One region of the Caldalkalibacillus thermarum genome, then DNA from elsewhere that is predicted to be linked to it. Evidence: riboswitches for the same ligand, from Rfam matches in the RefSeq annotation. Region 1 holds a riboswitch; each other region holds the start of a gene.

What was found. A riboswitch is a leader RNA that binds a small molecule or an ion and turns the genes downstream of it on or off. The one in region 1 is predicted to bind S-adenosylmethionine.
Region 2: another riboswitch for S-adenosylmethionine. It lies ahead of IEW48_RS07000 (methionine ABC transporter ATP-binding protein); the one in region 1 lies ahead of IEW48_RS08195 (methionine biosynthesis PLP-dependent protein).
Region 3: another riboswitch for S-adenosylmethionine. It lies ahead of IEW48_RS04520 (homoserine dehydrogenase); the one in region 1 lies ahead of IEW48_RS08195 (methionine biosynthesis PLP-dependent protein).

Annotation. Positions count from the first base shown of each region.
Region 1 is NZ_BMKZ01000016.1:41,779-51,838, forward strand. It holds gene metC (cystathionine beta-lyase) at 1-667, opposite strand, end outside; gene IEW48_RS08195 (methionine biosynthesis PLP-dependent protein) at 682-1,809, opposite strand; SAM riboswitch class I at 1,911-2,038, opposite strand; gene cysP (sulfate permease) at 2,385-3,467, shown strand; gene IEW48_RS08205 (phosphoadenylyl-sulfate reductase) at 3,470-4,186, shown strand; gene sat (sulfate adenylyltransferase) at 4,247-5,395, shown strand; gene cysC (adenylyl-sulfate kinase) at 5,447-6,070, shown strand; gene IEW48_RS08220 (nitrite/sulfite reductase) at 6,170-7,786, shown strand; gene IEW48_RS08225 (DUF3906 family protein) at 7,789-8,007, shown strand; gene IEW48_RS08230 (anthranilate phosphoribosyltransferase) at 8,077-9,129, shown strand; gene cobA (uroporphyrinogen-III C-methyltransferase) at 9,203-10,024, shown strand.
Region 2 is NZ_BMKZ01000013.1:36,833-46,892, forward strand. It holds gene IEW48_RS06985 (peptidase U32 family protein) at 1-144, opposite strand, end outside; gene IEW48_RS06990 (MetQ/NlpA family ABC transporter substrate-binding protein) at 322-1,200, opposite strand; gene IEW48_RS06995 (methionine ABC transporter permease) at 1,253-1,930, opposite strand; gene IEW48_RS07000 (methionine ABC transporter ATP-binding protein) at 1,927-2,943, opposite strand; SAM riboswitch class I at 3,043-3,154, opposite strand; gene IEW48_RS07005 (anti-sigma factor domain-containing protein) at 3,284-4,693, opposite strand; gene sigI (RNA polymerase sigma-I factor) at 4,696-5,526, opposite strand; gene IEW48_RS07015 (hypothetical protein) at 5,819-6,241, opposite strand; gene IEW48_RS07020 (FAD-dependent oxidoreductase) at 6,420-6,848, shown strand; gene trpB (tryptophan synthase subunit beta) at 6,972-8,144, opposite strand; gene IEW48_RS07030 (NRAMP family divalent metal transporter) at 8,490-9,629, shown strand; gene pxpB (5-oxoprolinase subunit PxpB) at 9,787-10,060, shown strand, end outside.
Region 3 is NZ_BMKZ01000008.1:1,418-11,477, reverse strand. It holds gene IEW48_RS04545 (Na(+)/H(+) antiporter subunit C) at 1-323, shown strand, start outside; gene IEW48_RS04540 (Na+/H+ antiporter subunit D) at 316-1,797, shown strand; gene IEW48_RS04535 (Na+/H+ antiporter subunit E) at 1,860-2,336, shown strand; gene IEW48_RS04530 (Na(+)/H(+) antiporter subunit F1) at 2,336-2,623, shown strand; gene mnhG (monovalent cation/H(+) antiporter subunit G) at 2,598-2,966, shown strand; SAM riboswitch class I at 3,074-3,184, shown strand; gene IEW48_RS04520 (homoserine dehydrogenase) at 3,316-4,665, shown strand; gene IEW48_RS16975 (c-type cytochrome) at 4,906-5,313, shown strand; gene IEW48_RS04510 (efflux RND transporter periplasmic adaptor subunit) at 5,478-6,731, shown strand; gene IEW48_RS04505 (efflux RND transporter permease subunit) at 6,718-9,825, shown strand; gene IEW48_RS04500 (TetR/AcrR family transcriptional regulator) at 9,866-10,060, shown strand, end outside.

The DNA.
Region 1 (10,060 bases):
GCTGGTCAGCCAGTTCAGGGTCTTTCACCACCACCAGTCCGGCCACCACATCACTGTGGCCGGCAATAAATTTGGTGGCGCTGTGAATGACCACATCGGCTCCCAGTTCCAGCGGCCGTTGCAAGGCCGGGGTCATCAGGGTGTTATCCACAAAGGTGAGGCAGCCGTGTGCTTTGGCCAGTTTGGCAACACCCTGAATGTTGGTAATTTTCAACAGGGGGTTGGATGGTGTCTCCACGTACAGCACTTTAGTGTTGCTTTTAATGTTGGAGGCCACCTGATCCAAATCAGTCATGTCCACAAAGGTGTATTCAATGCCAAAGCGGCTGAGCACTTGGGTCACCATGCGGTACGTTCCGCCGTATACATCTTCGCACATGAGCACATGGTCTCCCTTAGAAAGGAGCAGAAAGGCGGTGGAGATGGCGGACATCCCTGAAGCAAAGGCAAAGCCCCTTATGCCCCCTTCCAGTTCGGCAATGGTCTCTTCCAGCGCTTCGCGGGTCGGGTTGCCGGAGCGGCTGTAATCATAGGGGCCAAAGCGGTCTATGTCTGGCTGGTGATAAGTTGAAGCATGATAAATGGGTACGCTGACGGCCCCGGTCTCGGGCTCCCATTTATGTTTGTTGTGCAACAAGCGGGTCTCAAAGCAAAAATCGTCCCTCATCTCGGCTAACCTCCTCAGCTAATATGTGCCGTCTGCCCGGACTTGACAGCGGCAAAGGCTTGCTCCAGGTCGGCTATCAAATCGTCTGCATGTTCCACGCCGACGGAGAAACGTAACAGGCGGTTACACACACCGTATGCCGTGCGCACCTCTTCAGGTATATCGGCGTGAGTCTGGGTAGCGGGATAGGTGATAAAGCTTTCCACTCCGCCCAGGCTTTCAGCAAAGGTAATTAATCTAAGCTGTTTGAGGAAGGGATCCACCCAGTCTTCACGTAAGATCCGGAAGGAGAGCATGCCCCCCCGCCCCGGATAGAGCACATCGGTGACGCACTCGTGTTGTTCCAAATAGGCGGCAATTTGCCGGGCGTTGGCCTCATGCTGTTTCATGCGCAAGGCCAAGGTTTTCATCCCCCGCATCAACAACCAGGAGTCCAGGGGGGAGAGTGTGGCCCCAATCGCATTGTGGTAATAGAACAGCCGTTCACACAGTGCTTCCCCCTTGGCCACGATCAACCCGGCCAGCACATCATTGTGTCCCCCCAGGTATTTGGTGGCGCTGTGGATGACGATATCAGCCCCCTGTTTGAGGGGCTGCTGCAAAAGCGGGGTGTAAAACGTGTTGTCCACAATCAGTAACAGGCCGTGTTTTTTAGCCACCTGGCTCACCGCGCGGATATCTGTCTCCTGCATGAGCGGATTGGTCGGCGTTTCGATAAAAATGGCCTTGGTGCGCGGGGTGATCCGTTGTTCGATTTCCTCTATACATCGCGGGTCAACATAATGAAAGTTTAATCCCCAGCGCTTCCAGCCCTCTTCAAACAGGCGGTAAGTCCCCCCGTACAAATCGCGGGAAACAATTAATTCATCCCCTTGTTCAAACAGGGATAAGATGGTCTGGATGGCAGCCATGCCTGAACTGGTGGCAAAACCCCGGTCTCCCCCTTCCAGTTCGGCAATGGCCTGTTCCAGGATGGCCCGGGTCGGGTTGCCCGTGCGGGAGTAATCATAGCCGGTGGACTGGCCGATGCCGGCATGGCGGTACGCGGTTGAGAAGTAGACAGGTGCCGAAACTGTTCCCGTGGCTTCCTCACTGCGGTTGCCGATTTGCGCGAGTTGAGATTCTATTTTCCATTGGCTCATCTATCCCATCCCCACCTTTACCAACTTTTTATGAAATAAAAAAACCTTCTTCTGATAAGAAGAAGGCAAGACTAAACGGGTGTCCGTCAGTTTTGTCCTTCTTCTTATCTCCCAAGTTGAATCAGGCAGGCTGCCCGACTCAACTTGCTGGAATTAGCACCTGGCCAGCGCGTGCTGGCTGGTTGCTGAGGCTTCACAGGGCCAGTCCCTCCACCTCTCTTGATAAGAAAAAGAACTTTCAGGCATATTCGATTTTTGTCAGGATTTATATAACACTATACTACCAAAAGCATGATTTGGCAAGAGAAAAATTTGAAAAAAATTTAGCACGATTGGAATTTGGTTAATACCCTATTTATCAGATAGTGTGTTGGGCTGACGCCCCTGATTAGCGCGGCTCTAACTTTTTATTGACTTCATTTTTGAAATTAGGAATTGACAGACAGTGAGGGGATGCTATATGATATTTTAAAATAACAAAATTCTATAATTCATAGTTGACTAATAGGAATTATGTTAATAGAGCTTGCGTTAACGAAAGGGAGATAAACGAAAAAAGGGTAGAGGTGAAATTCATGCTCTTAACCTTTCTCGCCATTGGCATTGCCTTGTTTTTTGCCATGAACATTGGGGCCAGCGGAGCAGCTGCCACCATGGGTGCGGTCTATGGTGCCGGAGCCATCCGCAATAAGCTGGTGGCTTTGCTGCTTGTGGCATTAGCGGTGTTTTTGGGAGCAGTCCTGGGCAGCGGGGAAGTGGTGAAAACCATCGGCAGCGGGATTATACCGACTGATATCCTCGATGTTCCGATTGTGCTGATTATTTTGGTGGGAGCGACAAGCACGCTGTTTATCGCCAATTTACTGGGGATCCCCCTGTCTACCAGTGAAGTTACGGTGGGATCGATCGTTGGCATCGGGATTGCCTTTCAAGCCTTGTATGTCTCCAATCTGCTCTACATTGTCTCGTTTTGGATTTTGATTCCGGTGGCAGCCTTCAGTGTGGCCTATGGGTTGGGAAAGGGAGTTTTGTGGCTTGAAAAGCGGTATCCTGAGCTGAAGAAGGGAGGCAAGTGGCGGAAAGGGCTGGTTGTGCTCCTCATTTTGACCGGCTGTCTGGAGGCTTTTTCAGCAGGAATGAACAATGTGGCCAATGCCATCGGCCCTCTGGTAGGAGCAGGGCTTTTGGGCACCACTGAAGCCATCTGGCTGGGCGGTGCCTTTGTGGCACTGGGCGCCGTCTTGCTCGGCGGCAGGGTGCTGGAGACCAACGGCAAACGGATTACTTCGCTTTCTTTGCTGCAAGGAAGCATTGTCTCAGGGACAGGCGGCACATTGGTGGTCATTGCTTCTCTGTTGGGTATTCCTGTTCCCCTCACTCAGGCGACCACTTCGGCCATTGTGGGCGTGGGTACCGCAGAGAATGGTTTGCGCTTGTGGCAGAAAAATGTGATTGTGCAAATCATCAAGGTGTGGGTGGTGTCGCCGATTCTCTCCCTGGTGGTTGCTTACACCTTGGTTCATCTCATACTGGACCCCAATCCATACGTGATTATTGTGGTCATCAGTGTGTTTGTGAGCACTTTTGGCACACTCAGTTTGCTAAAAACCATCCGGCAGGAAAAGAAATCGGTCCATGAGCAAGGAGGGGAGGTTTAACCATGGCTGCTTCGTTCTCCTATACCACCGTGACAGAGGAGGAGCTGGCCGGGATCAACCGGCAGCTGGAGCAAAAAGATACCCTGGAAGTGATCAAGTGGGCTTACGACCAATGGGGCAAAGAGTTGATCTATGCCTGCAGCTTCGGGGCAGAAGGCATGGTGTTAATCGATATGATCAGCAAGGTGAAGGCGGATGCCAAAGTCATTTTCCTGGATACCCACCTTCATTTTAAGGAGACTTACGACCTGATTGAAGAGGTGAAACAGCGCTATCCCCAGCTGCGTATTGAGCTGATCCAGCCTGATCTTTCCCTGGAGGAGCAAGCCAAACAGTATGGGGATCAACTCTGGGTGCATCATCCTGACCAATGCTGCCGGCTGCGTAAGATCATCCCTTTGCACAAGGCGTTGACGGGCGCGGCAGCATGGATGTCCGGCTTGCGGCGGGAGCAGTCGCCGACCCGGGCCCATGTCCAGTTTGTCAATCTGGATCATAAGTTTCAATCTATTAAGGTCTGTCCGCTGATTCACTGGACATGGGAGGAAGTTTGGCTGTACATCAGGAGCTTTAACTTGCCCTATAATCCGCTGCACGATCAAGATTATCCCAGCATCGGCTGTGAACCTTGCACCCTGCCTGTGAAGGGAGAGGGTGATTCCAGAGCAGGCCGCTGGGCCCATGCCAATAAAATCGAATGCGGATTGCACAGCCCGTAAGCACAGCCAACTGTCCGCGGGTAATCCGGTTTGACCCAAAACAGGAAAGGAGAGAGGAAGTTGAGTCTCAGTCAGCCTCACGGAGGAACATTAATTAACCGTTATCAGCCGGATCTTGATCTGTCTGCCATCACCAAACAGGTGGAAGTGGACAAAATCGCGCTGTCTGACTTGGAGTTGATTGCCAATGGCGCTTACAGTCCCTTGGAAGGGTTTATGGGAGCGGAGGATTATGAGCAAGTGGTCCAGCATATGCGCCTGGCCAGCGGTGAAGTATGGAGCATCCCCATTACCCTTCCGGTCAGTGAGGAAGCAGCCAGCACCATTAAGGAAGGGGATATGGTCAAACTGAGCTATGAGGGAACGGCGTATGGCGTCATCGAAGTGCGGGAAAAGTACCGTCCCGATAAAACAGTGGAGGCCCAACAGGTCTACCGCACCACAGATTTAGCCCATCCGGGTGTGAAAAAGCTGTTTGAGCGGCCCTCTGTCTATCTGGGCGGGCCGGTGACGCTGGTCAAGCGGCTGCCGAAGCAGCGTTTTGCCGAGTTTTACCTGGATCCAAGCGAGACGCGGGCTAAGTTTAGAGAACGGGGCTGGAGAACAGTGGTGGGGTTTCAAACCCGCAACCCGGTACACCGCGCCCATGAGTATATTCAAAAGTGTGCCCTGGAAATCGTGGACGGGTTGTTCCTCAATCCCCTGGTGGGTGAAACGAAGGCGGACGACATTCCGGCCGATGTGCGCATGGAAAGTTATCAAGTGCTTCTTAAACATTATTATCCACCGGAGCGGGTCTTTTTGGCTGTTTTTCCGGCTGCCATGCGCTATGCCGGGCCCCGTGAAGCCATTTTCCACGCCCTGGTGCGCAAAAATTACGGTTGCACGCACTTTATTGTCGGGCGGGATCATGCCGGGGTGGGCAACTACTACGGCACCTATGATGCCCAGCGCATCTTTGACCATTTTTCGCCCGCTGAACTGGGGATTACGCCTTTGTTTTTTGAACACAGTTTCTATTGTTACCGCTGCGGAGGCATGGCGTCGACCAAGACCTGCCCCCATGGTGAAGAAGACCGCTTGATTCTTTCCGGCACCAAAGTGCGGCAGATGCTGAGCCGGGGAGAGGTGCCGCCGCCGGAGTTCAGCCGCAAAGAAGTGGTGGAGGTGTTGATTCAAGGCCTGAAGCAGCCCACCTACTCTTCCTAAACATGTGGCTGGTCTCTCACATAGGGCCGTTTGTGCCGCTATAGATCCGGGATGGAAAACAAGGAGGTGAAAAACGTGTCCCAGAAAACCATCGTTTGGCATAAGGCCAGCGTCAGCAAACAAGACCGGCAAGCCCTGAACGGGCACAAAAGCTGTATCCTGTGGTTTACCGGCTTGTCCGGATCAGGAAAATCCACGTTGGCCAATGCCCTGGCCAGAGCCTTGCATGAACAGAAAGTCAGAACCTATGTCCTGGATGGGGATAATATCCGCCACGGGCTGAACAAGGATCTCGGCTTTTCGCCCCAAGACCGGGTGGAAAATATCCGCCGTATCGGGGAAGTGGCCAAACTGTTTGTGGATGCTGGCATCATGACCCTAACCGCTTTTATATCCCCTTACCGGGCTGACCGGGAGCAGGTCCGGGCACTGGTGGAAGAAGGGGAGTTTATCGAGGTGTATGTCAAATGCCCCTTGTCCGAATGTGAACAGCGTGACCCTAAAGGATTGTACAAGCGGGCCCGGGCAGGAGAGATTCCTCATTTTACCGGAATCAGTGCCCCATATGAGGAACCCGAAAATCCAGAGCTCATCATTGAGACTGACCGGGTCTCCGTGGAGGAAGCCGTGGAACAATTGATCCGCTATCTCAAAGATCGGCAGATGATCCCTTAAACTGAATGATTGTCAGATTATCTTTTAAACTTGGGACATTTTGACATTTTATCAAATAACCTGGTAAGCCTTAAATTAACTCGGTGAGGAGGATCTATCATGGCGTATACCAAGCTGTGGGCAGATGACCCCAACCTGAATGAGATGGAGAAAAAGAAACTGCAAAAAGACGGTCTGGACATTTTAAATGATATTGAACGCTATGCCAGGGAAGGCTTTGCCTCCATTCCCAAAGACCAGTGGGATTACTTCAAGTGGGCCGGACTGTACTTACAACGCCCCAAAGAAGACGGGTATTTTATGATGAGGGTCAATATTCCCTCGGGCATTCTCACTTATGAGCAAGCACAAGTGCTGGCTGGTATCGGGCGCGATTATGGACGTAACCTGGTGGACATCACCACCCGCCAGGCGGTGCAGTTCCATTGGCTAGAGATTGAGCACATCCCTGATATTTTCAAACGTTTGGAAAGTGTCGGTCTTTCATCAGTGGGAGCCTGCGGGGATATCTTGCGCACCATTGTGGGCAATCCCCTGGCCGGCATCGATCCCCATGAACTGCTGGATACACGGGAGATTGTCCAAGAAGTTTATCGCTTTTTCCAGCGCAATTATGACTTTTCCAATCTGCCCCGCAAGTATAAAATGTCCATTTCGGCCAATGTGCACAATGTGACCAATGCCCATATTCATTGCGTTTCCTTTGTACCGGCCACAAAGGTGATCGACGGCGAGGAGGTTGCCGGTTTCCATCTGTGGGTCGGAGGGGGACTGTCGTCTAAACCTTATCTGGCTCAGGAGCTGGACGTGTTTATCCGGCCTGAACAGGTGAAAGAGGCGGCCATTGCCGTCACCACCATCTACCGGGATTACGGTTACCGCCAAAAACGGCACAGGGCTCGTCTCAAATTCCTGGTCGCCGATTGGGGTGTGGAAAAGTTTAAGGACAAACTGGTGGAACTGATGGGCGAGCTGCCGTCCAAAGGGACGACCCAATTGAAGGAGTGGAATCCCGGTTACTTCTACGGGGTTCATCCCCAAAAGCAAAAGGGCCTGAATTACATCGGCTTTAATGTGCCGGTCGGCCGCTTAAGTGCAGATGAGCTGTCCGAGCTGGCCCGCATTTCCAAAACATATGGCCAAGGGGAAATCCGGACCTGCAACTCGCAAAACATTGTCATCCCCCACATTCCTGATGACCAAGTGGACGCTCTGCTTAGCGAGCCGGTATTCAAACGGATTACGATTGACCCGCCGCAATTTACGGCCTATGCCGTCTCCTGCACAGGAATTGAATACTGCAATCTGGCCCTTGTGGAAACAAAAGAGCGCATGAGAAAAGTCGCCGAGTATCTGGACCGGGAAGTGGAGCTGGATGTTCCCGTCCGCCTGCATATGACAGGCTGCCCCAACTCCTGCGGCCAGCGCCAGATTGCGGACATTGGTTTACAGGGGGTATTGATGAAAACCAAACAAGGGATGGTGGAAGCCTTTGAGATCTACGTTGGTGGCACCTTGGAGGCCGATCAGGCCCAATTTAACCAAAAGTTAAAGGGGCGTGTGTTGGCTGAAGACTTAGGCCCCGTTGTAAAACAGCTGCTTTTGTACTTTAAGGAACACCGGGAGTCCCATGAGACGTTTTTCGATTTTGTGCAGCGCATTGGTTTGGATCACTTGCAGAAAGTCTATGACGAAATTTTGGAGAAAGTGGCTTGAAGATGAGCAAAGACTTCTATTTGTATCGCCTGGAACTGACAGTGAATGGCCAACCGGTTGAAGTGGTCGTGGCTGCCCGGAGTCATGAGCAGGCTTTTGCCATTGCCGAAGTTGAGGTGGAAAAGAACTGTTTGCAGCTTCCGCAGATTGAAGAAATGGCGATTGTGGAAAAGAAAAGGATCGGCCGTGGCAGCGGATTTGTGGTGACCGGTCAGCTATAAAGGCCGCTTATAACAAAGAACGATGCTCAGCGGAAATGTTACCGCTTGAGCATATGTGGGGGTGGAATCATGCAGCAGTGGATCAAAGAAGTGGCCCGCGGCAAAAAAGGAGCCCGTGACTTGTCGCCAGACGAAGCTCTACAGGCGGCACAGGCGATCATTGAGGGGCAGGCTACAGATGCCCAAATTGCTGCTTTTCTTGTGGCCGAGCGTTTAAAAGGGGAATCGGCTGGAGAGCTGCTGGCTTTTGTCCAAGCTTTTCGCCGGGCGGCTGCAGCCATCACGCTTCCAGCCTCCCTGCGCGAGAAACTGATCGATTTGGCGGGGCCCTATAACGGCAGAAACACCTTTGCTGCCACAATCCCTGTTGCCCTGCTTTTGGCCGACCAAGGCCTGCCCGTTTTTTTACACAGCAGCGATGCTTTGCCTCCCAAAAAGGGGACAGCGCTCAAGGCGATTTTAGAACGGCTGGGCATCCGGGTGGATCAGCCTGCCAGTCAGGTGGCCCGCGCCTTGGCGGAGGCCAATATCGGTTTTGCTTGGACGGAGGCCCTCTGCCCGCCTCTTCAGGCCCTGAGAAAGGTGAGGGAAGAGATAGGGGTGCGCACGCTGCTCAATACGGTGGAAAAAATGCTGAACTTAGCCCAGGCCCAGGCTGCGATGGTCGGTGTTTTTCACAAAACGGTGGTGGAAACCAATGCCGCTGTCCTGCGGGCCATGGGTTACAAGCAAGCTTTTATCGTGCAAGGGGCGGAAGGTTCGGAAGACCTTCCTGTTCACCGCACCAGCTTCGTGTACAGGGTTGGGGAGGAAGGTATGGAGCGCCTGGAGCTCGATCCTGAAAGGTATGGCTTACACCACCGCAAAGATAAAGAGAAGGAAAAGCTGGACCTTGATCAGCAAGTGGAGCTGATCCGCCGTATTTTGCATGGAGAAGAAAGCGAAGAGCTGGCTTATTTCCGTGATCAGGTCCTATTCAATGCGGGCGTGCGTTATTACTTGTTTGGCCATCTTCCTTCCATTGAACAAGGTATTGAGCTGGCCCGCAGGCAATTGGCTGAGCAGCGGGGAGCGGAACGTTTGAGAATCTGGCAGGACCAGCAGACTGCGGCTCAAGTATAGCCTGTTACTAGTGAAAAATAAATTGGCAGTCGTAGCAATTAACAATAAACACCCAGGTGAGGAGGAATGTACAATGCAAGCGGCGGGAAAAGTGTATTTGGTAGGCGCAGGACCGGGAGATCCAGAATTGATTACGGTTAAGGGTGCTAAACTGCTTAAGGCGGCCGATGTGATTGTTTACGACCGTCTGGTGAATGTGGAATTGTTAAGCTATGCCCAGCCTGGAACGGAATTGATTTTTTGCGGAAAATCTCCCGAGCGGCATACCCTGCCCCAGGAAGAAATTAATAGAGTGTTGGTCTATTATGCCCGGCAAGGAAAAACAGTGGTGCGTTTAAAAGGCGGGGATCCCAGCATTTTTGGCCGCGTGGGTGAAGAAGCGGCGTATTGTGCCGAGCGTGGCATTCCCTTTGAGATTGTCCCTGGGATCACCTCCGGGGTGGCTGCTCCCGCCTATGCCGGCATTCCCCTCACTCACCGTGATCTCAGCTCCAGCGTGGCTATCGTCACCGGACACAAACGGGTGGATGGCCAGGGGGATCCCGTTCGTTGGGAGCAGCTGGCCACCAGTGTACAAACTTTGGTCATTTATATGGGAGTTGGAAACTTGCCCTATATACGTGACCAGCTGCTAAAATACGGCCGCCCAGCCGCCACCCCAGTGGCTTTGGTCCGCTGGGGAACATTGGCTAAACAGGAGACGCTGGTCGGTACCTTGGACAATATTGTTGAGAAGGTGCAAGAGGCCAAGTTTAAGTCTCCCGCCATTATTGTGGTCGGTGAAGTGGTCAGGTTGAGGGAGAAATTGGCTTGGTTTGAAGCCAAGCAGGCAGATGGTGAGGGAACAGAACAGAGGGGAAGCAGCCTGCCTGCGCTGAAAACAGTCGTTGTGTAAGTCGCCAGAGTGTATGCCTCGCATCACCGCAGAACT
Region 2 (10,060 bases), on a different contig from region 1:
AATTTGAGGCAGTTCAAAATCCCCTGCTACTCGCAAGCCATAGTATTGGTGGCCAATGTAAATCGCATCGGCACCGGCATCAATCAGCCTTTCCGCTTCAGCGACACTTTTGGCCGTTACCAGCAATTCAGGTTTGTTCATCATACAGCTTCACCTCTAATGTACACATTATACTATATTAAATAGAAAAAAGGTAAGGATCCCAAGACGATCACTTTAGTTAATTTTGGTTAGAGCGCCATAAGAAAACGGCAGCGGAACATGCTGCCGTTTATTTAGTCTCGTTCACTTTTTTCAACTGTTCATCCCGGCTAGATGTCCTTAGAAGGCCGGCAAGACATTGCCCTCATAGCGCTCCTCAATAAATTGACGCACTTCTTCGGAGTTGAGGGCTTCAGCCAGTTTTTGAATCAATGGATCATTTTCCCTTTCTTTAACTGTGGCCAATACATTGACATACGGGTTATCTTCCGGGCTTTCCAAGATTAAAGCATCCTGAGCCGGGGTCAGCCCCACTTGCAAGGCGTAGTTGGTATTAATAATGGCCAGATCTGCATCTTCATAGGCTTGGGCCACTGTGGCGGCTTCCATGCCGACAAATTCAAAATTGTGCGGATTCTCCACAATATCCCGAACGGTGCCATAGAAGCCCACATCATCTGCCAGTTTAATCAAGCCATGGGATTCCAGGAGCTTGAGCACCCGCCCCACTTCGGAGACAGCATCAGGATGGAGAATTTTGGCTCCTTCAGGTAATTCTTCAATGCTGTCATAGTGAGCAGAATAACCGCCCATTGGTTCAATATGCACGCCAGTGACAACCACCAGATCATAGCCATGCTGTTCATTTTGGCTCTCCAGATAAGGAATATGCTGGAAGAAGTTAGCATCCAAGTCTCCTTCAGCCAAAAATTGGTTCGGTAACACATAATCGCTAAACACTTCAACTTGCAACTCAATGCCTTCTTCAGCCAACAGCGGCTTGACCACTTCATTCAGGATTTCAGCATGAGGCACCTGGGTTGCGCCAACAACCAGTTTACCCCCTTCAACTGTACCCTCTTCCTGTCCCTCTTCCTGAGTGGTCTCTTCCTGTGTCTCCTCAGGTGCAGCCTCATCATTTTGTTCCCCTGCCTGACCGCAGGCAGCCAAACCCAAGGCCAGAACAAATACTAAAGAGAGTAAAACTAGTTTTCTCATCTTTTTACACCCCTTTTGAACCGTTTTAATGTATGGTGATGTATGATCAACCTTATCGTTTGTCAATGGCTTTAACGATAAGGTCGCCCACCATTTGAAACAACTGCACAATGATAATGATGGCAACCGTCGCGATCAAGGTAACATCCTGATAATTCATCTGAAAGCCCATGCGGTAAGCATAATAACCTAAGCCGCCGGCACCGACCACCCCGGCCATTGCCGTATAGCCGATCAAGGCAATACCGGTGACAGTCAAACCGGACACCAGGGCCGGTTTGGCTTCCGGAAGCAGCACTTTAAAAATGATCTGCCTGTTGCTGGCTCCCATTGCCTGTGCCGCTTCCACCACCCCTTTGGGGATTTCCCGGAAAGCAATTTCTACTAAACGCGCATAAAACGGTGCTGCGCCTACTATGAGCGCCGGAATGGCAGCGCTCATGCCGTAACCTACCCCGAATATCAAGCGCACATAGGGGATCAGTAAAATAATCAGGATGATAAAAGGAATAGAGCGAAAAATGTTGACAATAGTCCCTGTCACACTATAAAACAATCGGTTTTCCCAAGGATTGCCCCGGGCTGTCATATACAACAAAACCCCCAGAGGAATACCCAAGAGAGCGGTAAAAAACAGGGAGACAACCGTCATATACAGTGTTTCGTAGGTGGCCGCCCACAACTCTTCCAGATAAACGTTGGGGAAGAGCGCCTCCCAGATTTCCATCATGATGCTAGCACCTCCACTCCCACCCCAAGAGACTTAAGGTGGCCGATAGCCCGTTTAATTTCAGCCTCTTCTCCGGTGACCTGAATAAGCAGGGTACCATAGGAGGATTCTTTTAAGCGGCTGATTTTACCCTGTAAAATATTAACTTCGATGTCAAACTGGCGGATCAATTGGCTGATCACCGGTTTGCCAGCCACCTCGCCCATAAACCGGCACTCCACAACCCAGCCCTGATCCACTTGCCAGTCTGCTGCACCAGACAAAATCTCATCCGATTTTGTCACCTGCTGGACAAACCGCTTAGTGATCTCCTGCTGGGGCTGGTGGAAGATGTCTGTCACATCCCCTACTTCAACGACCCGGCCCCCTTCCATCACCGCCACCCGGTCACAAATTTTGCGGATCACATGCATTTCATGGGTGATCAGCACGATGGTCAGACCTAAGCGGCGATTGATCTCTTTTAAGAGATCCAGAATGGAGTCCGTTGTCTTGGGATCCAAAGCGGATGTGGCTTCATCACACAGTAAAACGTGCGGGTCATTAGCCAACGCACGGGCAATGCCCACGCGCTGCTTTTGTCCGCCGCTCAGCTGAGACGGGTATTGATCTTCTTTGCCGTCCAATTCAACCAGCCTGATCAGCTCCTGGGCCCTCTGTTCCCTTTTGGCTTTAGGCACGCCTGCAATTTCCAAAGGAAACATGATATTCTCTTTTACAGTGCGGGACCAGAGCAGGTTAAAGTGTTGAAAAATCATGCCTATTTTTTGCCGTTTCTGGCGCAAGGCTTTAGTCGACAAGGCACTTAAATCTGTGCCATCCAGAATGACTTTACCCTCCGTCGGGGTTTCTAATAAATTAATCATGCGGATCAAGGTGCTCTTACCTGCCCCGCTATAGCCAATCACACCAAAAATCTCGCCTTTTTTAATGGACAGCGAAACGTGATCTACCGCTGTAATTTCTTGTTTATTTGACTTAAACCGCTTAACCACATTTTGTATGTCAATCATTGTTTCACCTGCTTTCCACCCTGGTAAAAGGGCAGAGGAATCAAATAAACAAAAAAATCCTTTCTGAGATGCAGAAAGGATGTCGCTGGTCACTTCATCCTCTCATCTCTCGAAGACTTTTACATCTTCGCAGGAATTGGCACCTTTCCAGACTCTGTCTGGCGGTTGCCGGGTTTCATCGGGCCAGTCCCTCCACCTCTCTGGATAAGAGCGATGTTTTGCTCCTTTTCTGTTTTGACCAGGGGTTGGAATCTCAGCAACAACTTCTGATAAAGTACTATATCACCGTCCACCACACTTGTAAATAGCAACAGCAAAAGATTATATTTTCATAATATTTTCAGAGCTGAGTAAAAATAAAAGAACCTCCTGTGCCGGAACGGGATTCCTTAACAGGAGGCTCTTGCGGTTTCAGTTTTTCCTTTGGTTGTCCCGGCCTCTCCAGCTTATTGTCTTGGCTTTCGGTATTAATATTGTTCCTGTCTGTGGTGTATCTGTCATTATTTTGATTCAGTGGCTTTCTCTCTATTAACCTGTCATCTGGCTTTTCTGACCTATGCAGTTTTACAGGAGATTTAACTGGCCGGGAGTCATTATTTTCTTGCACATGGGCAGGCTGTTTATTCTTTTTATTGGAAACATGAGCAGAAACAACCGGCCCCTGCCCCTGGAAGGACAGCGTATCCTCCTCTTCCGTCTCTTCTTGGCTGTCAGGGGCGTGTTGCTCAACGGCATGTTGCTCAGCATTGTTAGTATTAGTAGGCAAGGTTTCGGATTGAACGGAATGATTTTGACGCTTGTTGGGACCGTTATCATGAGAAGATGGTTGATCCGTATGTCTGTTTATTGCTTCGTTTGGGTCAAACGGGGATAATGGACGGGATAATACCGGATCAAGTCCTCCTAATTCCCTTGCCAACTCAGAAACAGAACGTTCCTTTATTTCCTCCAAGTCAAGATTTAGTCCCTGTTCCAAGGCATGCAGATAGATGAGATATTTACCAGGGGATACGCCAGCCTGCTTTGCTTCATGGAGAATCGTTTGATCCGTGTTAACCTGATGGAAAATAATGTAGTGATCAGGTTGTGATGATTGAGTACTGCTTTTATGATTGGCTGAAATTTCTACTGGCTCATCCTGTTCTCCACTGCTCATTGCTCTAAAACCTAAAAAAAAGTTTTCAGATTGAATCAATTGGGCCTCTGCTTCTTGCAAGGCCATGACAATATACGGATCATAATCCCGAATGTCCCGGTCTCCTACAGCTGAGGTGGTGACCAGCACATCGGTCACATCTTGTAAATAGCCTTGATCCTGAGCTGTGATCAACATATTGGCAATGACATTTTGGAGAGAACGATGTGACCAGTCATCCATATACTCAACCAGCCGCTGGCCATCTGCGTTAAGCCCTTTCAAGGACAGCACTTCCATGGACTTATTGACACTCATTTCCACGCTGGGATTCAGATCAAGATGCACATAAGCAACAGCCGTATGGTCTGGTCCCAGGACCATATAGGCCATTAACATAGCAACTAGAAGAAAACATGAGGCCACCAAAGCGATGGTTGGAATGTGGAAAAACCTCTTCTTTTGCACACCAACCTGTTGATAAACCGGCAAATCAATTTCATCTCCAATTTGAAGCTGATCATCCTTACACTTGCGCACAGCGTGGAAAGAGCCGTCCTTGGCCAGCACAATCGCTTCATTTTCTTTCACTTCAAGAACAATCCCTTTGGACACCCTTATCCCTCCTTTCTATGCTGGATTTGTTCAGGTTCAATATAAACCCGTAAAGATTCAAACTGGCCGATATAGATTAGAGCCATTGCTATAATATATTTTCGGTTGCGTTCGACGGTTTTTCGACTGCACTGCACAAATTTAAGCAATTGTTTTAATGGCAATTGTTTTTTCTCCATTAAATAGTCGGCCAGCTCGGGTTTGCTTGCCAGTGTTTTGGCAATTTGCTTGGCATTTTCTCTGGCATCAATATGTTTAGGACAACACTCAACCAGTTCAGAAAAGGTAATATCAAATTTTTTCAGTAACAGTTGGTATTCCTGGATTTCCTCCCTTCTCCTCTCTCTTTCCAATTCTTCATGATATTGGGAGATTGAGGCGTTAATTTGAGCCAAACTCTCTAGCTGTTCCTCATCATCTTTGGATTCTTGTTCAAGAAATATGTCCCGCGTCTGTCTCGTTTCTTTACGGATGTAATCTATCACCCGCCGGCGGATTACCATTTCTGCAAAAGATAAAAAATGACTCCCTTGATCCGCGTCATAAGTTTCGATCGCTTCATTAAATGCTTCCATGGCAATGCTGAACTCATCGCGGGAACGGTCAATATATTGCTTACACACCTTTGACGTAACCTTAATCATGAACGGTGTATATTGACTGATCAATTCATTGCGCATCTCAATGTTTACTTTCGCTTGCTTAACCAGTTCCTCAATCGATGACGTGTCGTGCTCAATAGATGACGTTTCTGTTTTGTGTTCAATAGATGACGTTTCTATGGAAACAGATGATTGCTTGTTTAACCATTTCCCCACAATCATAGCTAACAAGGGTTTTTCACCTCTCATTTATATAGCATTCGGTGATCGGCTGCTGCTTAGAGGGGTTAAAGAGGTTTCTTTCTTATGACTGGGCTTAACCCATCACTACCCATCCTAACATAAAAATCTTCTTTCCAACATAGTTTTCCAGACCCTTTATAGAATCGTAAAATTTACCCATTGTCTCACAACAGCAAGGAGTTAGCCGTCACTGCCTGGTCGCCGCCAAATAAAAAAGCTGCTGGCAACCCAGCAACTTCATGATACGATACCTCGTATAGAGCAGAAACTTTAACAAGCTTTATAAATTAGAGTTTTTAGACTTGCTCTGTTCCCGGCGTAAACGGCCGCTTAAAACTTTTAAACGATACAACAAGTCTTCCTGCCACTTTTGATCCCGCAATTTCTTGGCCACCGCTAAAAGATCAAGGGCGTGATCAATTTGTGCCCGCAGCACCTCTTCGGTACTTCCATTTATCTCAACACACTGATCAAACAGAGATTCCAGATTGTCCACATCAACATAGTCAGTGAAATAAACTTCTGGGGCGTGATCTGCGTGGGCATATTCAGCTAAAATTTCATACTCATCCCGAACTTTTTCGTGCACTTCAAATGACTGGCAGATGGGACAATACAAAATTGGAACATTGTGAATAAGCGTTCGCTTATATTTTACTGTTCCAATGGCCCCTGTCATACTGGCTCCACAGCAAAAACTCATCTCTAACCCCTCCCCTCTTAACTCTAGGTTATCACAGGATCCAGACAAGTACCAGCCACAAAATTCTATCAATCGGCCTTCCGTTTCAATCTTTGAGGAACTCCATGAGCATGGCATCTTTTCCACCCCCGTCACGTTTATCAACGGCGAAGCCATTGTTGGCTACCGTCCCAACAAAATGAAACACATTTTAGGTGTGGATGAAGGGAAACACACAGCCCATGCGTCCACTCAACAAAAAGAAGAGCCCATTTTCCAGCCTGTCGATGAACACATTCTTGAAGAAGTGTGGGACTTTGTCACCATCGGCGGCGGTCCGGCGGGGGCATCAGCTGCCGTTTACGCTGCCCGGGGGAATTTGAAAACGCTTGTCATTGACAAGGCCCCTGCCTCCGGCACATTGGCCATCACCCATAAAATTGCCAATTATCCGGGTGTGCGTGAGGAATTAACCGGCCTGGCTTTGCTGGAAAGAATGCAGCGTCAAGCCAAAGATTTTGGGGCTACATTTGTACAGAGCCAAGTGCTCTCCGTGGACTTTAGCCAAGAGATTAAAAAGTTGGAGATTCCGGAAGGCACGATCAAAGCCAAATCGGTTTTCACGTGATGAGGGTCACCCGAATAACCTTATTACCCCTCCTGAAGTTAAAGGAGGGGTTTTTTGGTTATTATAGGTTTTCCACTCGACTCTCGTTAGGTACAAGGTTGCGCCCAGCCAGTTAAGGCACCATCAGCCGTTTCGTTTGAGCATGTCAAACACCTGCTGCACATCTTTATCCCCACGGCCGGATAAGTTAACCACGATCACCTGGTCTGGGCTCAAAGCAGGGGCCAGCTTGCAAGCATAGGCTACCGCATGGGCACTTTCCAAAGCAGGAATAATGCCTTCTGTCTGGGACAACAGCTGAAAAGCTTCCAACACTTCCTCATTGGTCACCGTGACATATTCCGCCCGTCCAGACACTTTTAAATGGCTGTGTTCAGGGCCGATGCCCGGGTAATCCAATCCGGCTGCAATGGAGTACGTAGGTCTCGGGTTGCCTGCTTCGTCTAACAAAACAAGACATTTAAAGCCGTGGATGACCGCCGGAACACCCTCTGTCAAGGTGGCAGCTTGATCAGGTTCAACACCAATGAGGCGGACATCAGGCTCATCGAGATAATGGGCAAAGGCGCCAATGGCATTGCTGCCTCCGCCCACACAAGCAATGACGGCATCAGGTAAACGCCCTTCTTTTTCAATGATCTGTTGCTTGGACTCTTCGCTGATAACCGCTTGAAAATGTTTAACCATAGTGGGAAAAGGATGCGGGCCCACAGCCGAACCCAATAAGTAAAAGGTATTTTTATAGTTTTGAACCAGATCATTAAGCGCTTCATCCACCGCATCTTTTAAGCGGCCTTGCCCCTTCTTAACCGCCACCACCTTGGCCCCCAAAAGCTCCATGCGAAACACATTCAGCGCTTGTCTTCGTGTATCCTCCGCACCCATGTAGATGGTGCAATCCATACCAAACATGGCACAAGCTGTTGCTGTGGCTACTCCGTGCTGTCCTGCGCCTGTTTCGGCAATGACCCGTTTGGCACCCATCCGCTTAGCCAGCAGAATCTGGCCGATCACATTGTTGATTTTATGTGAACCGGTATGATTCAAATCTTCCCGCTTAAGATAGATCTTGGCCCCACCCAATCTTTCGGTCAGGCGCTGGGCAAAGGTTAAGGGACTGGGCCTCCCTACAAACTCTTTCAAATAATAACGGAATTCCTGATTAAAGTCTGGATCATCCTTATAGGCTTCAAACTGTTCGGCCAGGATATCCAAAACGTTTTGTAACTCAGGCGGCACAAAACTCCCGCCAAATTCCCCAAAATAACCTTTCTGCTCTTGCTGAACTGTGCTCATCTTATCTCCTCCTCAACTCTGCTCAAAATTTAGAAATTTAAACCCATTTTATCATGATTAAGACAGGAAAACAATTGAAAACTGCTTCCTATTCTCAACCTTCGACGTATGTTTTTCAACTTAAGGTTCACTTGCCGTTGAACCGGGGTCATGATATACAATAGAAAGAACCTGGTCTCCCTAAGCGGAGGGAGAGAAGGCTATGCCTGACTATCCATTTCTGTTTTTAAGTTTTGAAAAAGGCAAAAGGAGGAGAACTTATTGCAACGGAATATTGAACAGCAAAAAGCGTTAGATCAAAATCCTGCCAAACGGCTGAAAGTTTTGTTAGGAGCAGCTTTCCTGATGGCTACTTCCGCTATAGGACCAGGCTTCTTGACACAAACAGCTGTTTTTACCGAAACCCTTTTGGCCAGTTTCGCCTTTGTCATTTTAGCCTCCATCATTTTGGATATTGGTGCACAGATGAACATTTGGCGAATTATTGCTGTATCTAAGAAAAGAGGGCAGGACATCGCCAATGCTGTGCTTCCCGGACTTGGCTATATAGTGGCTTTTTTCATTGTCTTGGGAGGCTTGGCATTTAACATTGGGAATATAGGCGGAGCCGGTCTGGGCATAAACACGCTGCTGGGTGTTGACACCCGCATAGGAGCTGTCATTACCGCTGCAATCGCTATTTTTATATTCTTATCCAAAGAAGCGGGAATGACGATGGACCGGGTGGTCCGCTGGTTGGGAGGGGTAATGATTCTTTTAACGGCTTATGTCATGGTTGTGAGCAAGCCTCCCGTTGGCGAAGCTGCATTACGCATGTTTGTGCCCCTGGAAATTGATTTCCTGGCCATCATTACCATTGTTGGCGGAACTGTTGGGGGTTACATCACCTTTGCAGGTGCCCACCGCCTGTTAGATGCCGGCATTTCTGGAAAAGAACATCTTAAACAAGTGACCAATTCTTCTGTTTCAGGCATTCTAATTGCTTCACTGATGCGGATCATTTTGTTTTTAGCTGTACTCGGCGTGGTAACAGCAGGTTTTTCCCTTGATCCGGAGAATCCGGCCGCTTCTGTTTTCCAGCACGCTGCCGGTGAAATTGGTTACCGTATTTTTGGACTGGTGCTGTGGGCTGCAGGCATCACGTCTGTTATCGGAGCTGCCTATACATCCGTCTCATTTTTACGTTCATTCCACAAAAAAATTGATCAGTATTATAAGTACTGGATTATTGGGTTTATCCTTTTTTCCACTTTGGTTTTCGTCTCGGTGGGTCGTCCAGTCACTCTGCTGATCTTGGCAGGTGCACTAAATGGCCTGATTCTGCCACTTTCATTGGGATCTATTTTATTGGCGGCTCACAATTCTAACATCATCGGTGATTATAAACATCCAGTATGGATGACGGTTTTTGGCGGGATTGTCGTGGTGCTGACCGCTTATCTTGGAATCCGAACATTAATCACAACGATTCCCCAATTATTTTGAAACATTATGGTAAAATGAATTTACATTCATCATGAGAGGGTGAGGTGAAGCCCTCTCATCCCAAATTTATTATAGTTACCTTACACAAACTTTCAGTTTTCCCTTGTTTCGATGTTTCCAGTCTCGAAATTTTGCCTCTGTATTGGAGGAGACACTCATGTTTAAGATCACACCACTTGGGGATACGGGGATCAGGGTTCAGCTGGGAAACACCATCTCTCCCGGGATTAATCAGCTCATCCGCAGTTTTTCATTACTGCTTGAACAAGATAAACACCCTGGTATTATTGAATGGATACCCACTTACACGTCCATCACCCTCTTTTATGACCCCTATGTGATCGGATATGAAGAATTGACCGCTTATCTTGGCCACATCAAAGGCAAGCTTCATCAGGCTGACACTCCGGCAGCTGATGTGATACATATTC
Region 3 (10,060 bases), on a different contig from region 1:
CCGTTTTGGTCGGTGTCCTGTTTATGGTTGGCACTTATTTGATCTTAACCAAAAGTATCCTGAGGGTTGTGTTGGGGCTTATCCTCATGTCCCATGGCGCACACTTGCTTTTATTAACCATGGCCAGACTAAAGACAGGTGCCCCTCCCCTTTTGGGAGAAGATGCGTTAAGTTATACTGATCCATTGCCCCAAGCCTTGATCTTGACAGCGATTGTAATCAGTTTCGGCGTGACTGCATTTTTGCTGGTTTTGGCCTACCGGACATATAAGGAACATCAAACCGACAATTTAGACCAGTTAAGGGGATCTGCCGATGAATAACTTAGTCATTGTACCCATCCTTTTGCCGTTTATCATTGGTGTGGTGCTGATTTTCTTTAGCAAACACCGCACAGTTCAGCATGTGATCAGCGCCGTCGCGGTAACAATGTTGCTGGCTGTGTCCATCTATCTGGCCTATGTTGTTTATCATGAAGGCATTCAAACATTGGAGCTGGGCAACTGGCCTGCTCCCTTTGGTATCGTGCTTGTGGCCGATTTATTTGCCGCGATGATGGTGATCTTGTGTGCTATTGTTGGCTTTGTCTGTTTGTTCTTTGCCTTTAAAACCATTCACCCTGACCGCGAAAAGTTTTACTTCTATCCCTTCTACTTTTTCTTGTTAACAGGGGTCAACGGTGCCTTTTTAACAGGAGATCTTTTTAACCTGTTCGTTTTCTTTGAGGTGATGCTGATTGCCTCCTATATCCTGATTGTGTTCGGCGGCACCAAATATCAGCTGCGGGAATCGTTTAAATATGTGGCCATCAATATTTTCTCATCCATTCTGTTTATCGTTGGCATCGCTTACCTGTACGGAGTGACAGGTACGCTGAACATGGCCCATATTGCCGAGCGGGTCGCCGAAGCAGACCAACAGGGAATTCTTAATGTGATTGCCATTGTCTTGCTTTTGGTCTTTGCCATTAAGGGCGCACTCTTTCCCCTTTATTTCTGGCTGCCCCGCTCCTATTTCGGTCCACCAGCGGCCATTGCTGCCTTGTTCGGCGGATTGTTAACAAAAGTAGGAATCTATGCGATCATTCGCACGTTTACGCTCATCTTTACCCATGACCCGGCCTTTACCCACAATATTATTCTGGCTTTGGCCGGTGCCACTATGTTCTTTGGTGTGTTAGGGGCGGTCAGCCAATTTGATTTTAAGCGCATTTTATCCTATCACATCATCAGCCAGGTAGGCTATATGGTGATGGGCTTGGGTATTTATACCCCCTTGGCCTTAGCTGGTGCCATTTACTATATTGCCCACCATATCATTGTTAAAGCAGCATTATTCTTGTTTGCCGGAGCGACACAAAAAGTGACGGGCACCACCGATTTGCATAAAATGGGGGGACTGCTCAAAACCCATCCCTGGCTGGGGTGGCTGTTTTTAGTCGCGGCCCTTTCCCTAGCAGGCATTCCGCCATTGAGTGGGTTCTTCAGCAAATTTGCCTTAATTTTAGCGGGTCTGGAAGAAGGCCGCTGGTTTATCGTCTTTGTCAGCTTAGTCGTCGGCTTGCTCACCTTGTTCTCCATGATGAAAATATTTATGTATGCCTTTTGGCGTGAACAAAAACATTCTGAGGAGCAGGCACGGACCAGAGTGAGCGGTTTGCTGTGGCCCATTGCCCCGCTGATTGTACTCACGATCGGACTTGGTTTAGGGGCCGAGCCCATTTTCCGCTTCTCCTTGGAAGTCGCTGAGCAGATTTTAGATCCAACAGTTTATATCCGGGCTGTGCTTGGACAGTAGCTGTTTCACTTCAGCGCGGCGGCGCTGAAGCCTCTCATTTTCAAAATAAGGGGTAGGTTGTTATGGCCTTTCAGATTGTGATTAACATTGGCATCGCCATATTATGGATGTTTTTGCAGAATGAGTTCACTTTTGTGCAATTTACGTTAGGTTATGTCTTGGGGATTGTTCTCTTGTTTGTGTTACGCCGCTTTTTAGGAACCCGCTTTTATATGGAGCGTGTCGTGGCCCTGGTGAAGTTAATCGCTTTGTTTATATACGAGTTGATCCTGGCTAACATCGATATGCTCAAAATCGTGCTGAGTCCAAGGCTCAACATTACACCTGGTATTGTGGCGGTCCCCACTAGCTTGAAGACGGATTGGGAAAAGACGACTTTAGCCGCTTTGATCTCTCTGACACCCGGAACCTTATCGATGGCTTTCTCCGAGGAGGGAGACATCATCTATGTCCACTTTATTCACATGAAAGACAAAGAAGAAGCGGTCAAAAACATTAAAGAGGGCTTTGAACGGGCCATTCTGGAGGTGACCCGCTGATGCTATCAGCCGTGTTATGGCTGGTCTTGATCATGATGTCAGTTTCTATCCTCATTTGTTTCCTGCGCGTCCTGAAAGGACCTACCACCGCTGACAGAGTGGTGGCATTGGATACCATTGGCATTAACCTAATCGGTTTTGTGGGACTTTTGATCATGGTTCAAAACACCTTGGCCTATGTCGAAGTGGCCCTGGTGATCGGTATATTAGCCTTTATCGGAACCATCGCTTTAGCTAAATTTATCGAAAGGGGGACTGTCCTTGATCTTGATCGAGATCGTCATTAGTATATTCCTCTTCATCGGCGGATTTTTTTGCTTATTAGGATCCGTAGGACTGATGCGCTTTCCAGATGTCTATGGCCGCTTGCATGCCGCTACCAAAAGCGCAACCCTCGGGGTGATCTGTATCATGCTCAGCGCTTTCCTTTACTTTTGGTGGCAACACGGGATCTTCAGCGGAAAAATTTTATTAGCAATTCTGTTTGTGTTTTTGACAGCGCCCGTGGCCGCACTGATGATTTCCCGTTCTGCTTACCGCGTGGGTGTCCCCCTCTGGGAAAAAACGGTTCAGGATGATTTAAAAACACTGTATCCCCCGAAGAAAGAGCAGTCAGAAGAAAAACAGTGATTGCGAACCATTGACAATCAAGTGCGAATATCTTAAGATAATTTTCAAGACTTAAAAGCATTGCCAAGTCTTATACCCCCTTTCAACTGAATAGCGTGACGTCACCACTCTTATCAAGAGAGGCGGAGGGACTGGCCCGATGAAGCCCGGCAACCGCCAGCTCAGGCTGGAAAGGTGCCAATTCCTGCGAAGATGGTTCCATCTTCGAGAGATAAGAGGAAGGATGCTAATGGGCATATTCTCCCCCTTCCTCGCGGAAGGGGGTTTTTCATTTAAGATTGTTGTGGCGTGTGAGCAGACAGGTTCCTTGATTGAAAGAAAAAAATTGCAGACGAAAGGAGAATGGCCGATGCTGCGAATCGGATTGTTGGGCTTGGGTACGGTGGGAAGCGGTGTTTATGAAGCCATTACCACCGGCAAAGAAAGGCTAAAACGGCTGCTAGGTGAGGAGGTAGAAGTGGTCAGCATTCTCATCAAGGACAGCCGTAAGGAACGTCCAAATGTCCCCCAGGAGCTGCTGGTGACCGACTTTGAGTCATTTATCGCCCGGAAACCCGATGTGGTCTTTGAAGCTATTGTGGGGGTCGATCCCGCTTACTTTTATGTCTCCTATCTTTTGGAGCATCACATTCCTGTCATCTCAGCCAACAAAGAATTGATCGCCAAGCGGGGACAGCGATTGCATCAAATAGCCAGCCAAGCGGGCACCTGGCTGAGCTATGAAGCCAGTGTGGCCGGCGGTATTCCCATTTTGGCAGCTTTAAAAAATTCTTTAAAGTTTAATCATATTTCAGAACTTCAAGGCATCTTAAACGGAACCACTAACTATATTTTGACCAAAATGAGTCAGGAGGGAAAATCTTTCAGCGATGTTTTGCATGAGGCACAAGCATTAGGTTATGCTGAAGCAGATCCCACAAGCGATGTGGAAGGATGGGATGCCTTATATAAGCTGCAAATTTTAGCTTACCTGATAACCGGGAGCTGGGAGTACAGCTCCAGCTTTACCTGCCGTGGGATCAGCGAGGTCCAAGCTTGGCACTTGAAGGCAGCCCAAAAGTTCGGCCTGACGCTCAAGCTGACTGCCTCCCTGTTCAGGACGGCCACAGGAGTGGAAGGGCGCGTTGAGCCTGTCTTCTTGCCTGCTGGCCATCCTTTGGCCCAAGTGAATGGAGTGACCAATGCTGTCATGGTCACAGGTGATACGGTCGGCCAGTTGGTCTTTCAAGGCCCTGGGGCAGGCAAACATCCAACTGCGAGTGCCATGATTGAAGACTTTGTCTTCGGCCATCAGCAGTTTAAAACCGGTTGTTTTCCAGCCCATCCCGGGCGATTTGCATCCTCTGAAGTCCCTGCGCCAGCCCTTGACTCAAATGGGACAGAGCAAAAAAATGGAGCGGAAAAGCATCAACCCTCCCGTCATCACAGAGAAGATTACGTTATTGCTTTTTGGCAACAAACAAAGGGGCAGCGTGAAGTTGAGCGGTTGGTCCAAAACAGTCAAGGAGAATGGCTGTACTGTGAGCAGACAGAGCAATTTGGCACAGGACTGTTAAGAATGACCGATGCCCGCTGGCGGGAAGAACTCATCTGCTGTCCGGAAGTTACCCTTTACCCGGTTCTCATTAATGGAGATGAGTGGCAAACCACCGCTCTGGAAAGCATACAGACAGATGTGGAGAGCCCTGCTTATACCTAACCCTTACAACTGCTGTCTCTCCTGTTTATATCACCTAACGGGCCCAACATGCTTTCTGCTGTGGCCGCACTGCCAGCGGTACCCTGATCAAATCCTTATCCTGCATCAGTTGCCAGTTCTTGTGCGGCCGCTGTAGCCAGAAAATCTTTTTTTGTCTTTTTTCTTTCGTGCTACATAGCTGACATGAAAGTGGCAAATACTAACGCTGACTGAACCTTTCTAGAAAGCGAGGAGACTTAAATGAAGTTCCTTTATCGAGGAATGCTGGTATGTACATTGTTGACGTTATTGCTGACAGGGGGGTGCAGGCCAGCCGATGAACCGCCTCCAGAAGAGGATATAGTCGAAGATGAAACGGTACCTGATGAGGCTGAACCGGACACAGAAACCCCTGAGGAAGAAGCCGCTCCAGAGGGAGCAGATGCCCAAATGATTGCTGAAGGGGAAGCTGTCGTACAGCAAAGCTGTGTCTCTTGTCATGGTGAAAACTTGGAAGGCGGAATGGGGCCCAGTTTACATGGCATAACCGAAAAGTATACCCGTGAAGAGCTGTATGACATCCTGGTGAATGGCATCGGCAGCATGCCCGCTGGAACGGCCCGCGGTCACGAGGAAGAGGTCATTGCTTACCTCATGACGTTAGACTAACATGCACACATGTGAGAGTGGACAGGAGGGGATGGCAATCCTCTCTTTTCTTTAGACCACACAAACAACTTTTTGTATATTTTTTAGCTGTTGACTGACCCGTCAGTCAGAACGTATACTTGTTAGAGAATCATGTAAACTGTGGAGAGGAGTAGGGGTACGGGATGAGAAAGTGGTATCTGCTGCTGATATTCGTCATCCTGCTCTTAAGCGGATGCAATGGGACCAATGTACAAACGGAAGAGGCAGAGGTCTACCCGGTTGAGTTCTATACTGTCAGTAAGCAAAGCGTAGAACAGACCATCTCATTTACAGGTACGGTGATGGCCAGGGAACACCTGCCCATTTTTCCCGTTGTGACAGGAGAAGTCAAAAAAGTGCATGTCCAAAACGGTGACCAAGTGGAAGCGGGTCAACTATTAGTAGAATTGGAAGCAACAGAGATTCACAACAGTATTGAACAAGCGGAGGCAGCGCTTCAGGCAGCCCAGGCCCAGCTGGAAAGTGCCAAAGCGATGCGGCAGCAAGCGATCCGCCAAGCTGAACTGCAGCTGGAACAAGCTAAGCAGGCATACCAGGCCGTCCAGTCTGCTGAAGCGCCCGAAATCCGTCTGGATGAAGACAATGAACAACTCAGAGAAGTGCTAGATCCTCTTGTGCAAATGAATCAGGCTCAACGGGAAAGGGAATTGCAACAGGCAGAAATGAGCGTCCGAGCCGCTCAACTTGCCTTGGAACAGGCTCAAGGAACAGAATCAGTACAGGCAGCAGAAGCAGCCGTCCAACAGGCGGAAGTTGGCTTAAGAATAGCCCAGCAACAAAAAAAGCATACGCGTCTCACAGCTCCTATTGCAGGCCAGGTTGCTGAGCTGGCCGTGCAGGAGGGCCAATTTGTCTCTCCCCAGCTGCCACTGCTGAGCATTGTTGATCTGTCCCGGCCCTATGTGCACGCCACTGTCAGTGAAGATCAATTGCAGTGGATTGAAGTGGGCCAAGAGGTGCAGATTGTCTTAAACGCCTTGAACAGCGTCACCTCCGGGCAAATCAGTTACATCAGCCCTCTTCCCGCCCAGCAATCCCGTTCCTATCCCGTGGAAATATCCTGGGCAGAGGCCCCTGACGGGGTTGTGCCGGGGATGCTGGCCCGGGTGACAGCAGATTTAACTTCTGCCGAGGCGCAACTCATGGTACCCGTTGACGCCGTCGTCTACGACCAGGACCGTCATGTCGTTTTTGTGATCACGGATGGCGTGGCCAGGGCCCGGCCGGTCACAGTTGGTGAAGAGTTGGGAGAATGGCTGGTGATCGAAGACGGGCTTGACGAGGGTGAACAGATTGTTGTCAGCGGCCAATATAGTCTGGTAGATGGTGCTAAAGTGGACATACGTAAGGAGCGTCATGTAGATGAAATTAACTGATCTGTCAGTACATCGCCCTGTCGGTGTTGTCATCATTGTGATCGCTGTCATGATTCTGGGTGCCATCTCCTTGACCAATTTGTCTATAGATCTGTTGCCAGACATTAATTTGCCAGTTGCTGTAGTGATGACCTCCTATTCGGGTGCGGCACCTCAAGAGGTGGAAACGTTGGTGACCCGCCCGCTTGAAGGAGGGCTAAGCACGCTTGAAGGGCTGGAACGGATTCAATCACTGTCGGTCCAGAACCAATCCTTAATCATTCTGGTCTACGATTTTGGCACCAATATGGATCAAGCCATGCTGGAAATTCGGGACCGTCTGGATCTGATACGCCAGGCATTGCCTGACGGAGCTGATGATCCTGCGCTGTTCCGCTTTGATCCCAATGCCTTCCCCATCATCCAACTCAGCTTGTCTGGCAGTGTCAGCGAAGCACAGCTGACCAGTCTGGCTGAGGAAAGAGTAATTCCCCGCCTGGAACGGTTACCGGGTGTGGCGCAGGTCAGTCTGATCGGCCAAACACCACGGGAGATCCACGTTGAAGTCGATCCCCACCGTCTGGCTGCCTATCAATTAAACCTTTTGCATATTGTCCAGTTGTTGGGAACTGAAAATGTAAGCACATCAGCTGGCACGCTGCCCCGCGGACAAATGGAAATGTCCTTGCGGGTCATCGGGGAATTGCAGGACAGTGAAGATGTGCGCGGTCTGCTCATCCCATTGCCCACAGGAGAAGTGATCCGGCTGGAGGATGTGGCTGAGGTCAAAGATACCACCGCTCCAACCCAGTCATATGCCTTTGTCAATGGACAACCCACACTCAGCCTTAATATCACCAAGCAATCAGACGCCAACACTGTCGCCGTCGCCCGGGCTGTCGAGCGTGAACTGGAGAAACTGGCAGCTGAATTGCCTTCATTTATCGAGATTAACACCATCTTGGACACCTCCCAGTTTATACGGGAGTCTATAAACAATGTGGTCCGCAATATGATCTTGGGCGCAAGCATGGCTGTGTTTATTCTTTTAGTTTTTTTGCGCAGCGTGCATAGCACACTGGTGATTGCGGCTTCCATCCCCATTGCCCTGATTTCCGCTTTTACCCTCATTTATTTTTCAGGCCAAACCTTAAACATATTGACCATGGGAGGGCTGGCTCTGGGCATCGGTTTAATGGTGGACAGCTCCATTGTTATTTTAGAAAACATCTATAAGTACCGGGAACGGGGCTTTCATGCTGTGGAAGCGGCCAAACGGGGAGCCCAAGAGATTGGCAGCGCCGTCATCGCTTCCACCTTAACCAGCGTGGTTGTGTTTTTACCGATCATCTTCACCACCGGCTTGGCAGCGGAAATTTTCTTTCCGCTGGCCATTACGGTCGCCTTTACTCTTTTGGCTTCGCTGGCGGTCGCTATCACACTGGTGCCGATGCTGGCCAGCCGCTTGATGCCGCCCTCCTCCCCAGCAGAAACCCAAGGTTGGCTTACCCGGCTGAGCGATCGGCTGGGATCCATGCTGGCGCTTATTGGTCAGCGGTACAGGCAAGCCCTTAACTGGGCCATTGCCCATCGCAAGACGGTTCTAGTGGCCACCCTGTTGTTGCTCGGTGGCTGTTTGACATTGGTTCCTTCCATTGGGGTTGAGTTTTTGCCCATTCTTGACCAAGGTGAAATCCTGGTAGAGGTAGAACTGCCTGTCGCCAGCAGTCTGGAGCACACGGTCGGGGTGCTGGCCGGACTGGAACAACAGATACTGGACATCGCTGAAGTGGAACTGGTCTTTACCTCAGCAGGACAAGACAACATGGCTATGCGGGGCAATGCCCAAAACCGGGGCAGCATGTATATTCGCCTGCTCCCTGCAGATAAGCGGGAACGCTCCACCACAGCTGTGATGGAGGAGCTGCGTCAGCTCACCCAGTCCATTCCTGATGCTGAAGTGACGGTGAGTAGGCTGGACAGCACTGGAATGGATGAAGCACCTGTCCGAATCGAGATCTCCGGGCACGAACTGGACACCTTGGCCGAACTGGCTGAGGAAGTCAGCTGGAGCATGGCACAAGTGCCTGGTCTGGCCAATATCATCACGTCTCTTGAACAGAGCCGCCCTGAATTGCAAGTGATCATAGACAAGGATTTAGCCAGTCAGTATGGTTTGACACAGAACGAAGTGATGCAAACCATCCGCCTGGGTTTTCAAGGGCAAGTGGCCACCGTGATCCGCAAGGAAGGCGAAGAGATCAATGTTCGCGTGTTACTTTCCGAACAGAACCGGCAATCTGTTGAGGATCTGGCCCAACTGCCGCTGGTCACCCCGTTGGGTGACAGCATCACCCTGAATACAATTGCCCGTTTTGAACAGACAGAAGGACCGCCTGTGATCTCCCGTCAAAACCAGCAGCGGGGTGTGGCCATCAGTGCTGATTTAACCACTGAGCGGGATTTGGGCAGTGTGGTAGAAGATATCCGCCGCCAGCTGGAGGAGATTCCTTTTCCCGAGGGCTACCAGTATGAGTTTGGCGGCCAGTATGAACAAATGATCGAAGCCTTTGGTGACTTAACCCTGGCATTGGGCTTGGCTGTCTTCTTGGTTTATGCCGTTATGGCTGTCCAGTTTGAAAAGCTGATGTATCCTTTTATTATCATGTTTAGTTTGCCTGTGACCAGTATCGGGGTGATTGTCGGCCTGTTTGTAACCGGCCATTCGTTCAGTACACCAGCCTTTATCGGTTTAATTGTGCTGGCTGGCATTGTGGTGAACAACGCCATTGTGCTGGTGGACTATACCAACACTTTGCGCCAGCGGGGACTGAGCCGGGAAGACGCGCTCTTAACCGCCGGGCAAGAGCGGCTGCGCCCCATTATGATGACCATGCTTACCACCGTGCTGGCCATGGCACCCTTGGCCCTTGGCCTGGGTGAAGGTGCCGAATTACAAGCCCCTATGGCGGTTGTGATTGTCTTTGGTCTATCTTTTTCAACGTTGATCACGCTGTTTGTGGTCCCTGTCATGTACATCTATATGGACCGGTTGACAGAATGGTTTAAAAGGCGGTTAAAGCAGAGAAAAAAGCTGCTGGCTGAACCGCATTGAACCACCAGTTCACATCCCGTGTGATGAAGGAGGTGTGACCATGTCAGACAATGGCATACACCCGGACGCTGGCAAGCGTCAAAAAATATTGGAGAGTGCATTTGCGGTGTTTTCCCAAAAAGGATACCAGCAAACCAAAGTGGAAGAAGTAGCCCAACATGCCGGTATCGGCAAGGGAACTGTTTATCTCTACTTTACCAGTAAAGAAGAGCTGCTGCGGGAAATGTTGAAGGCC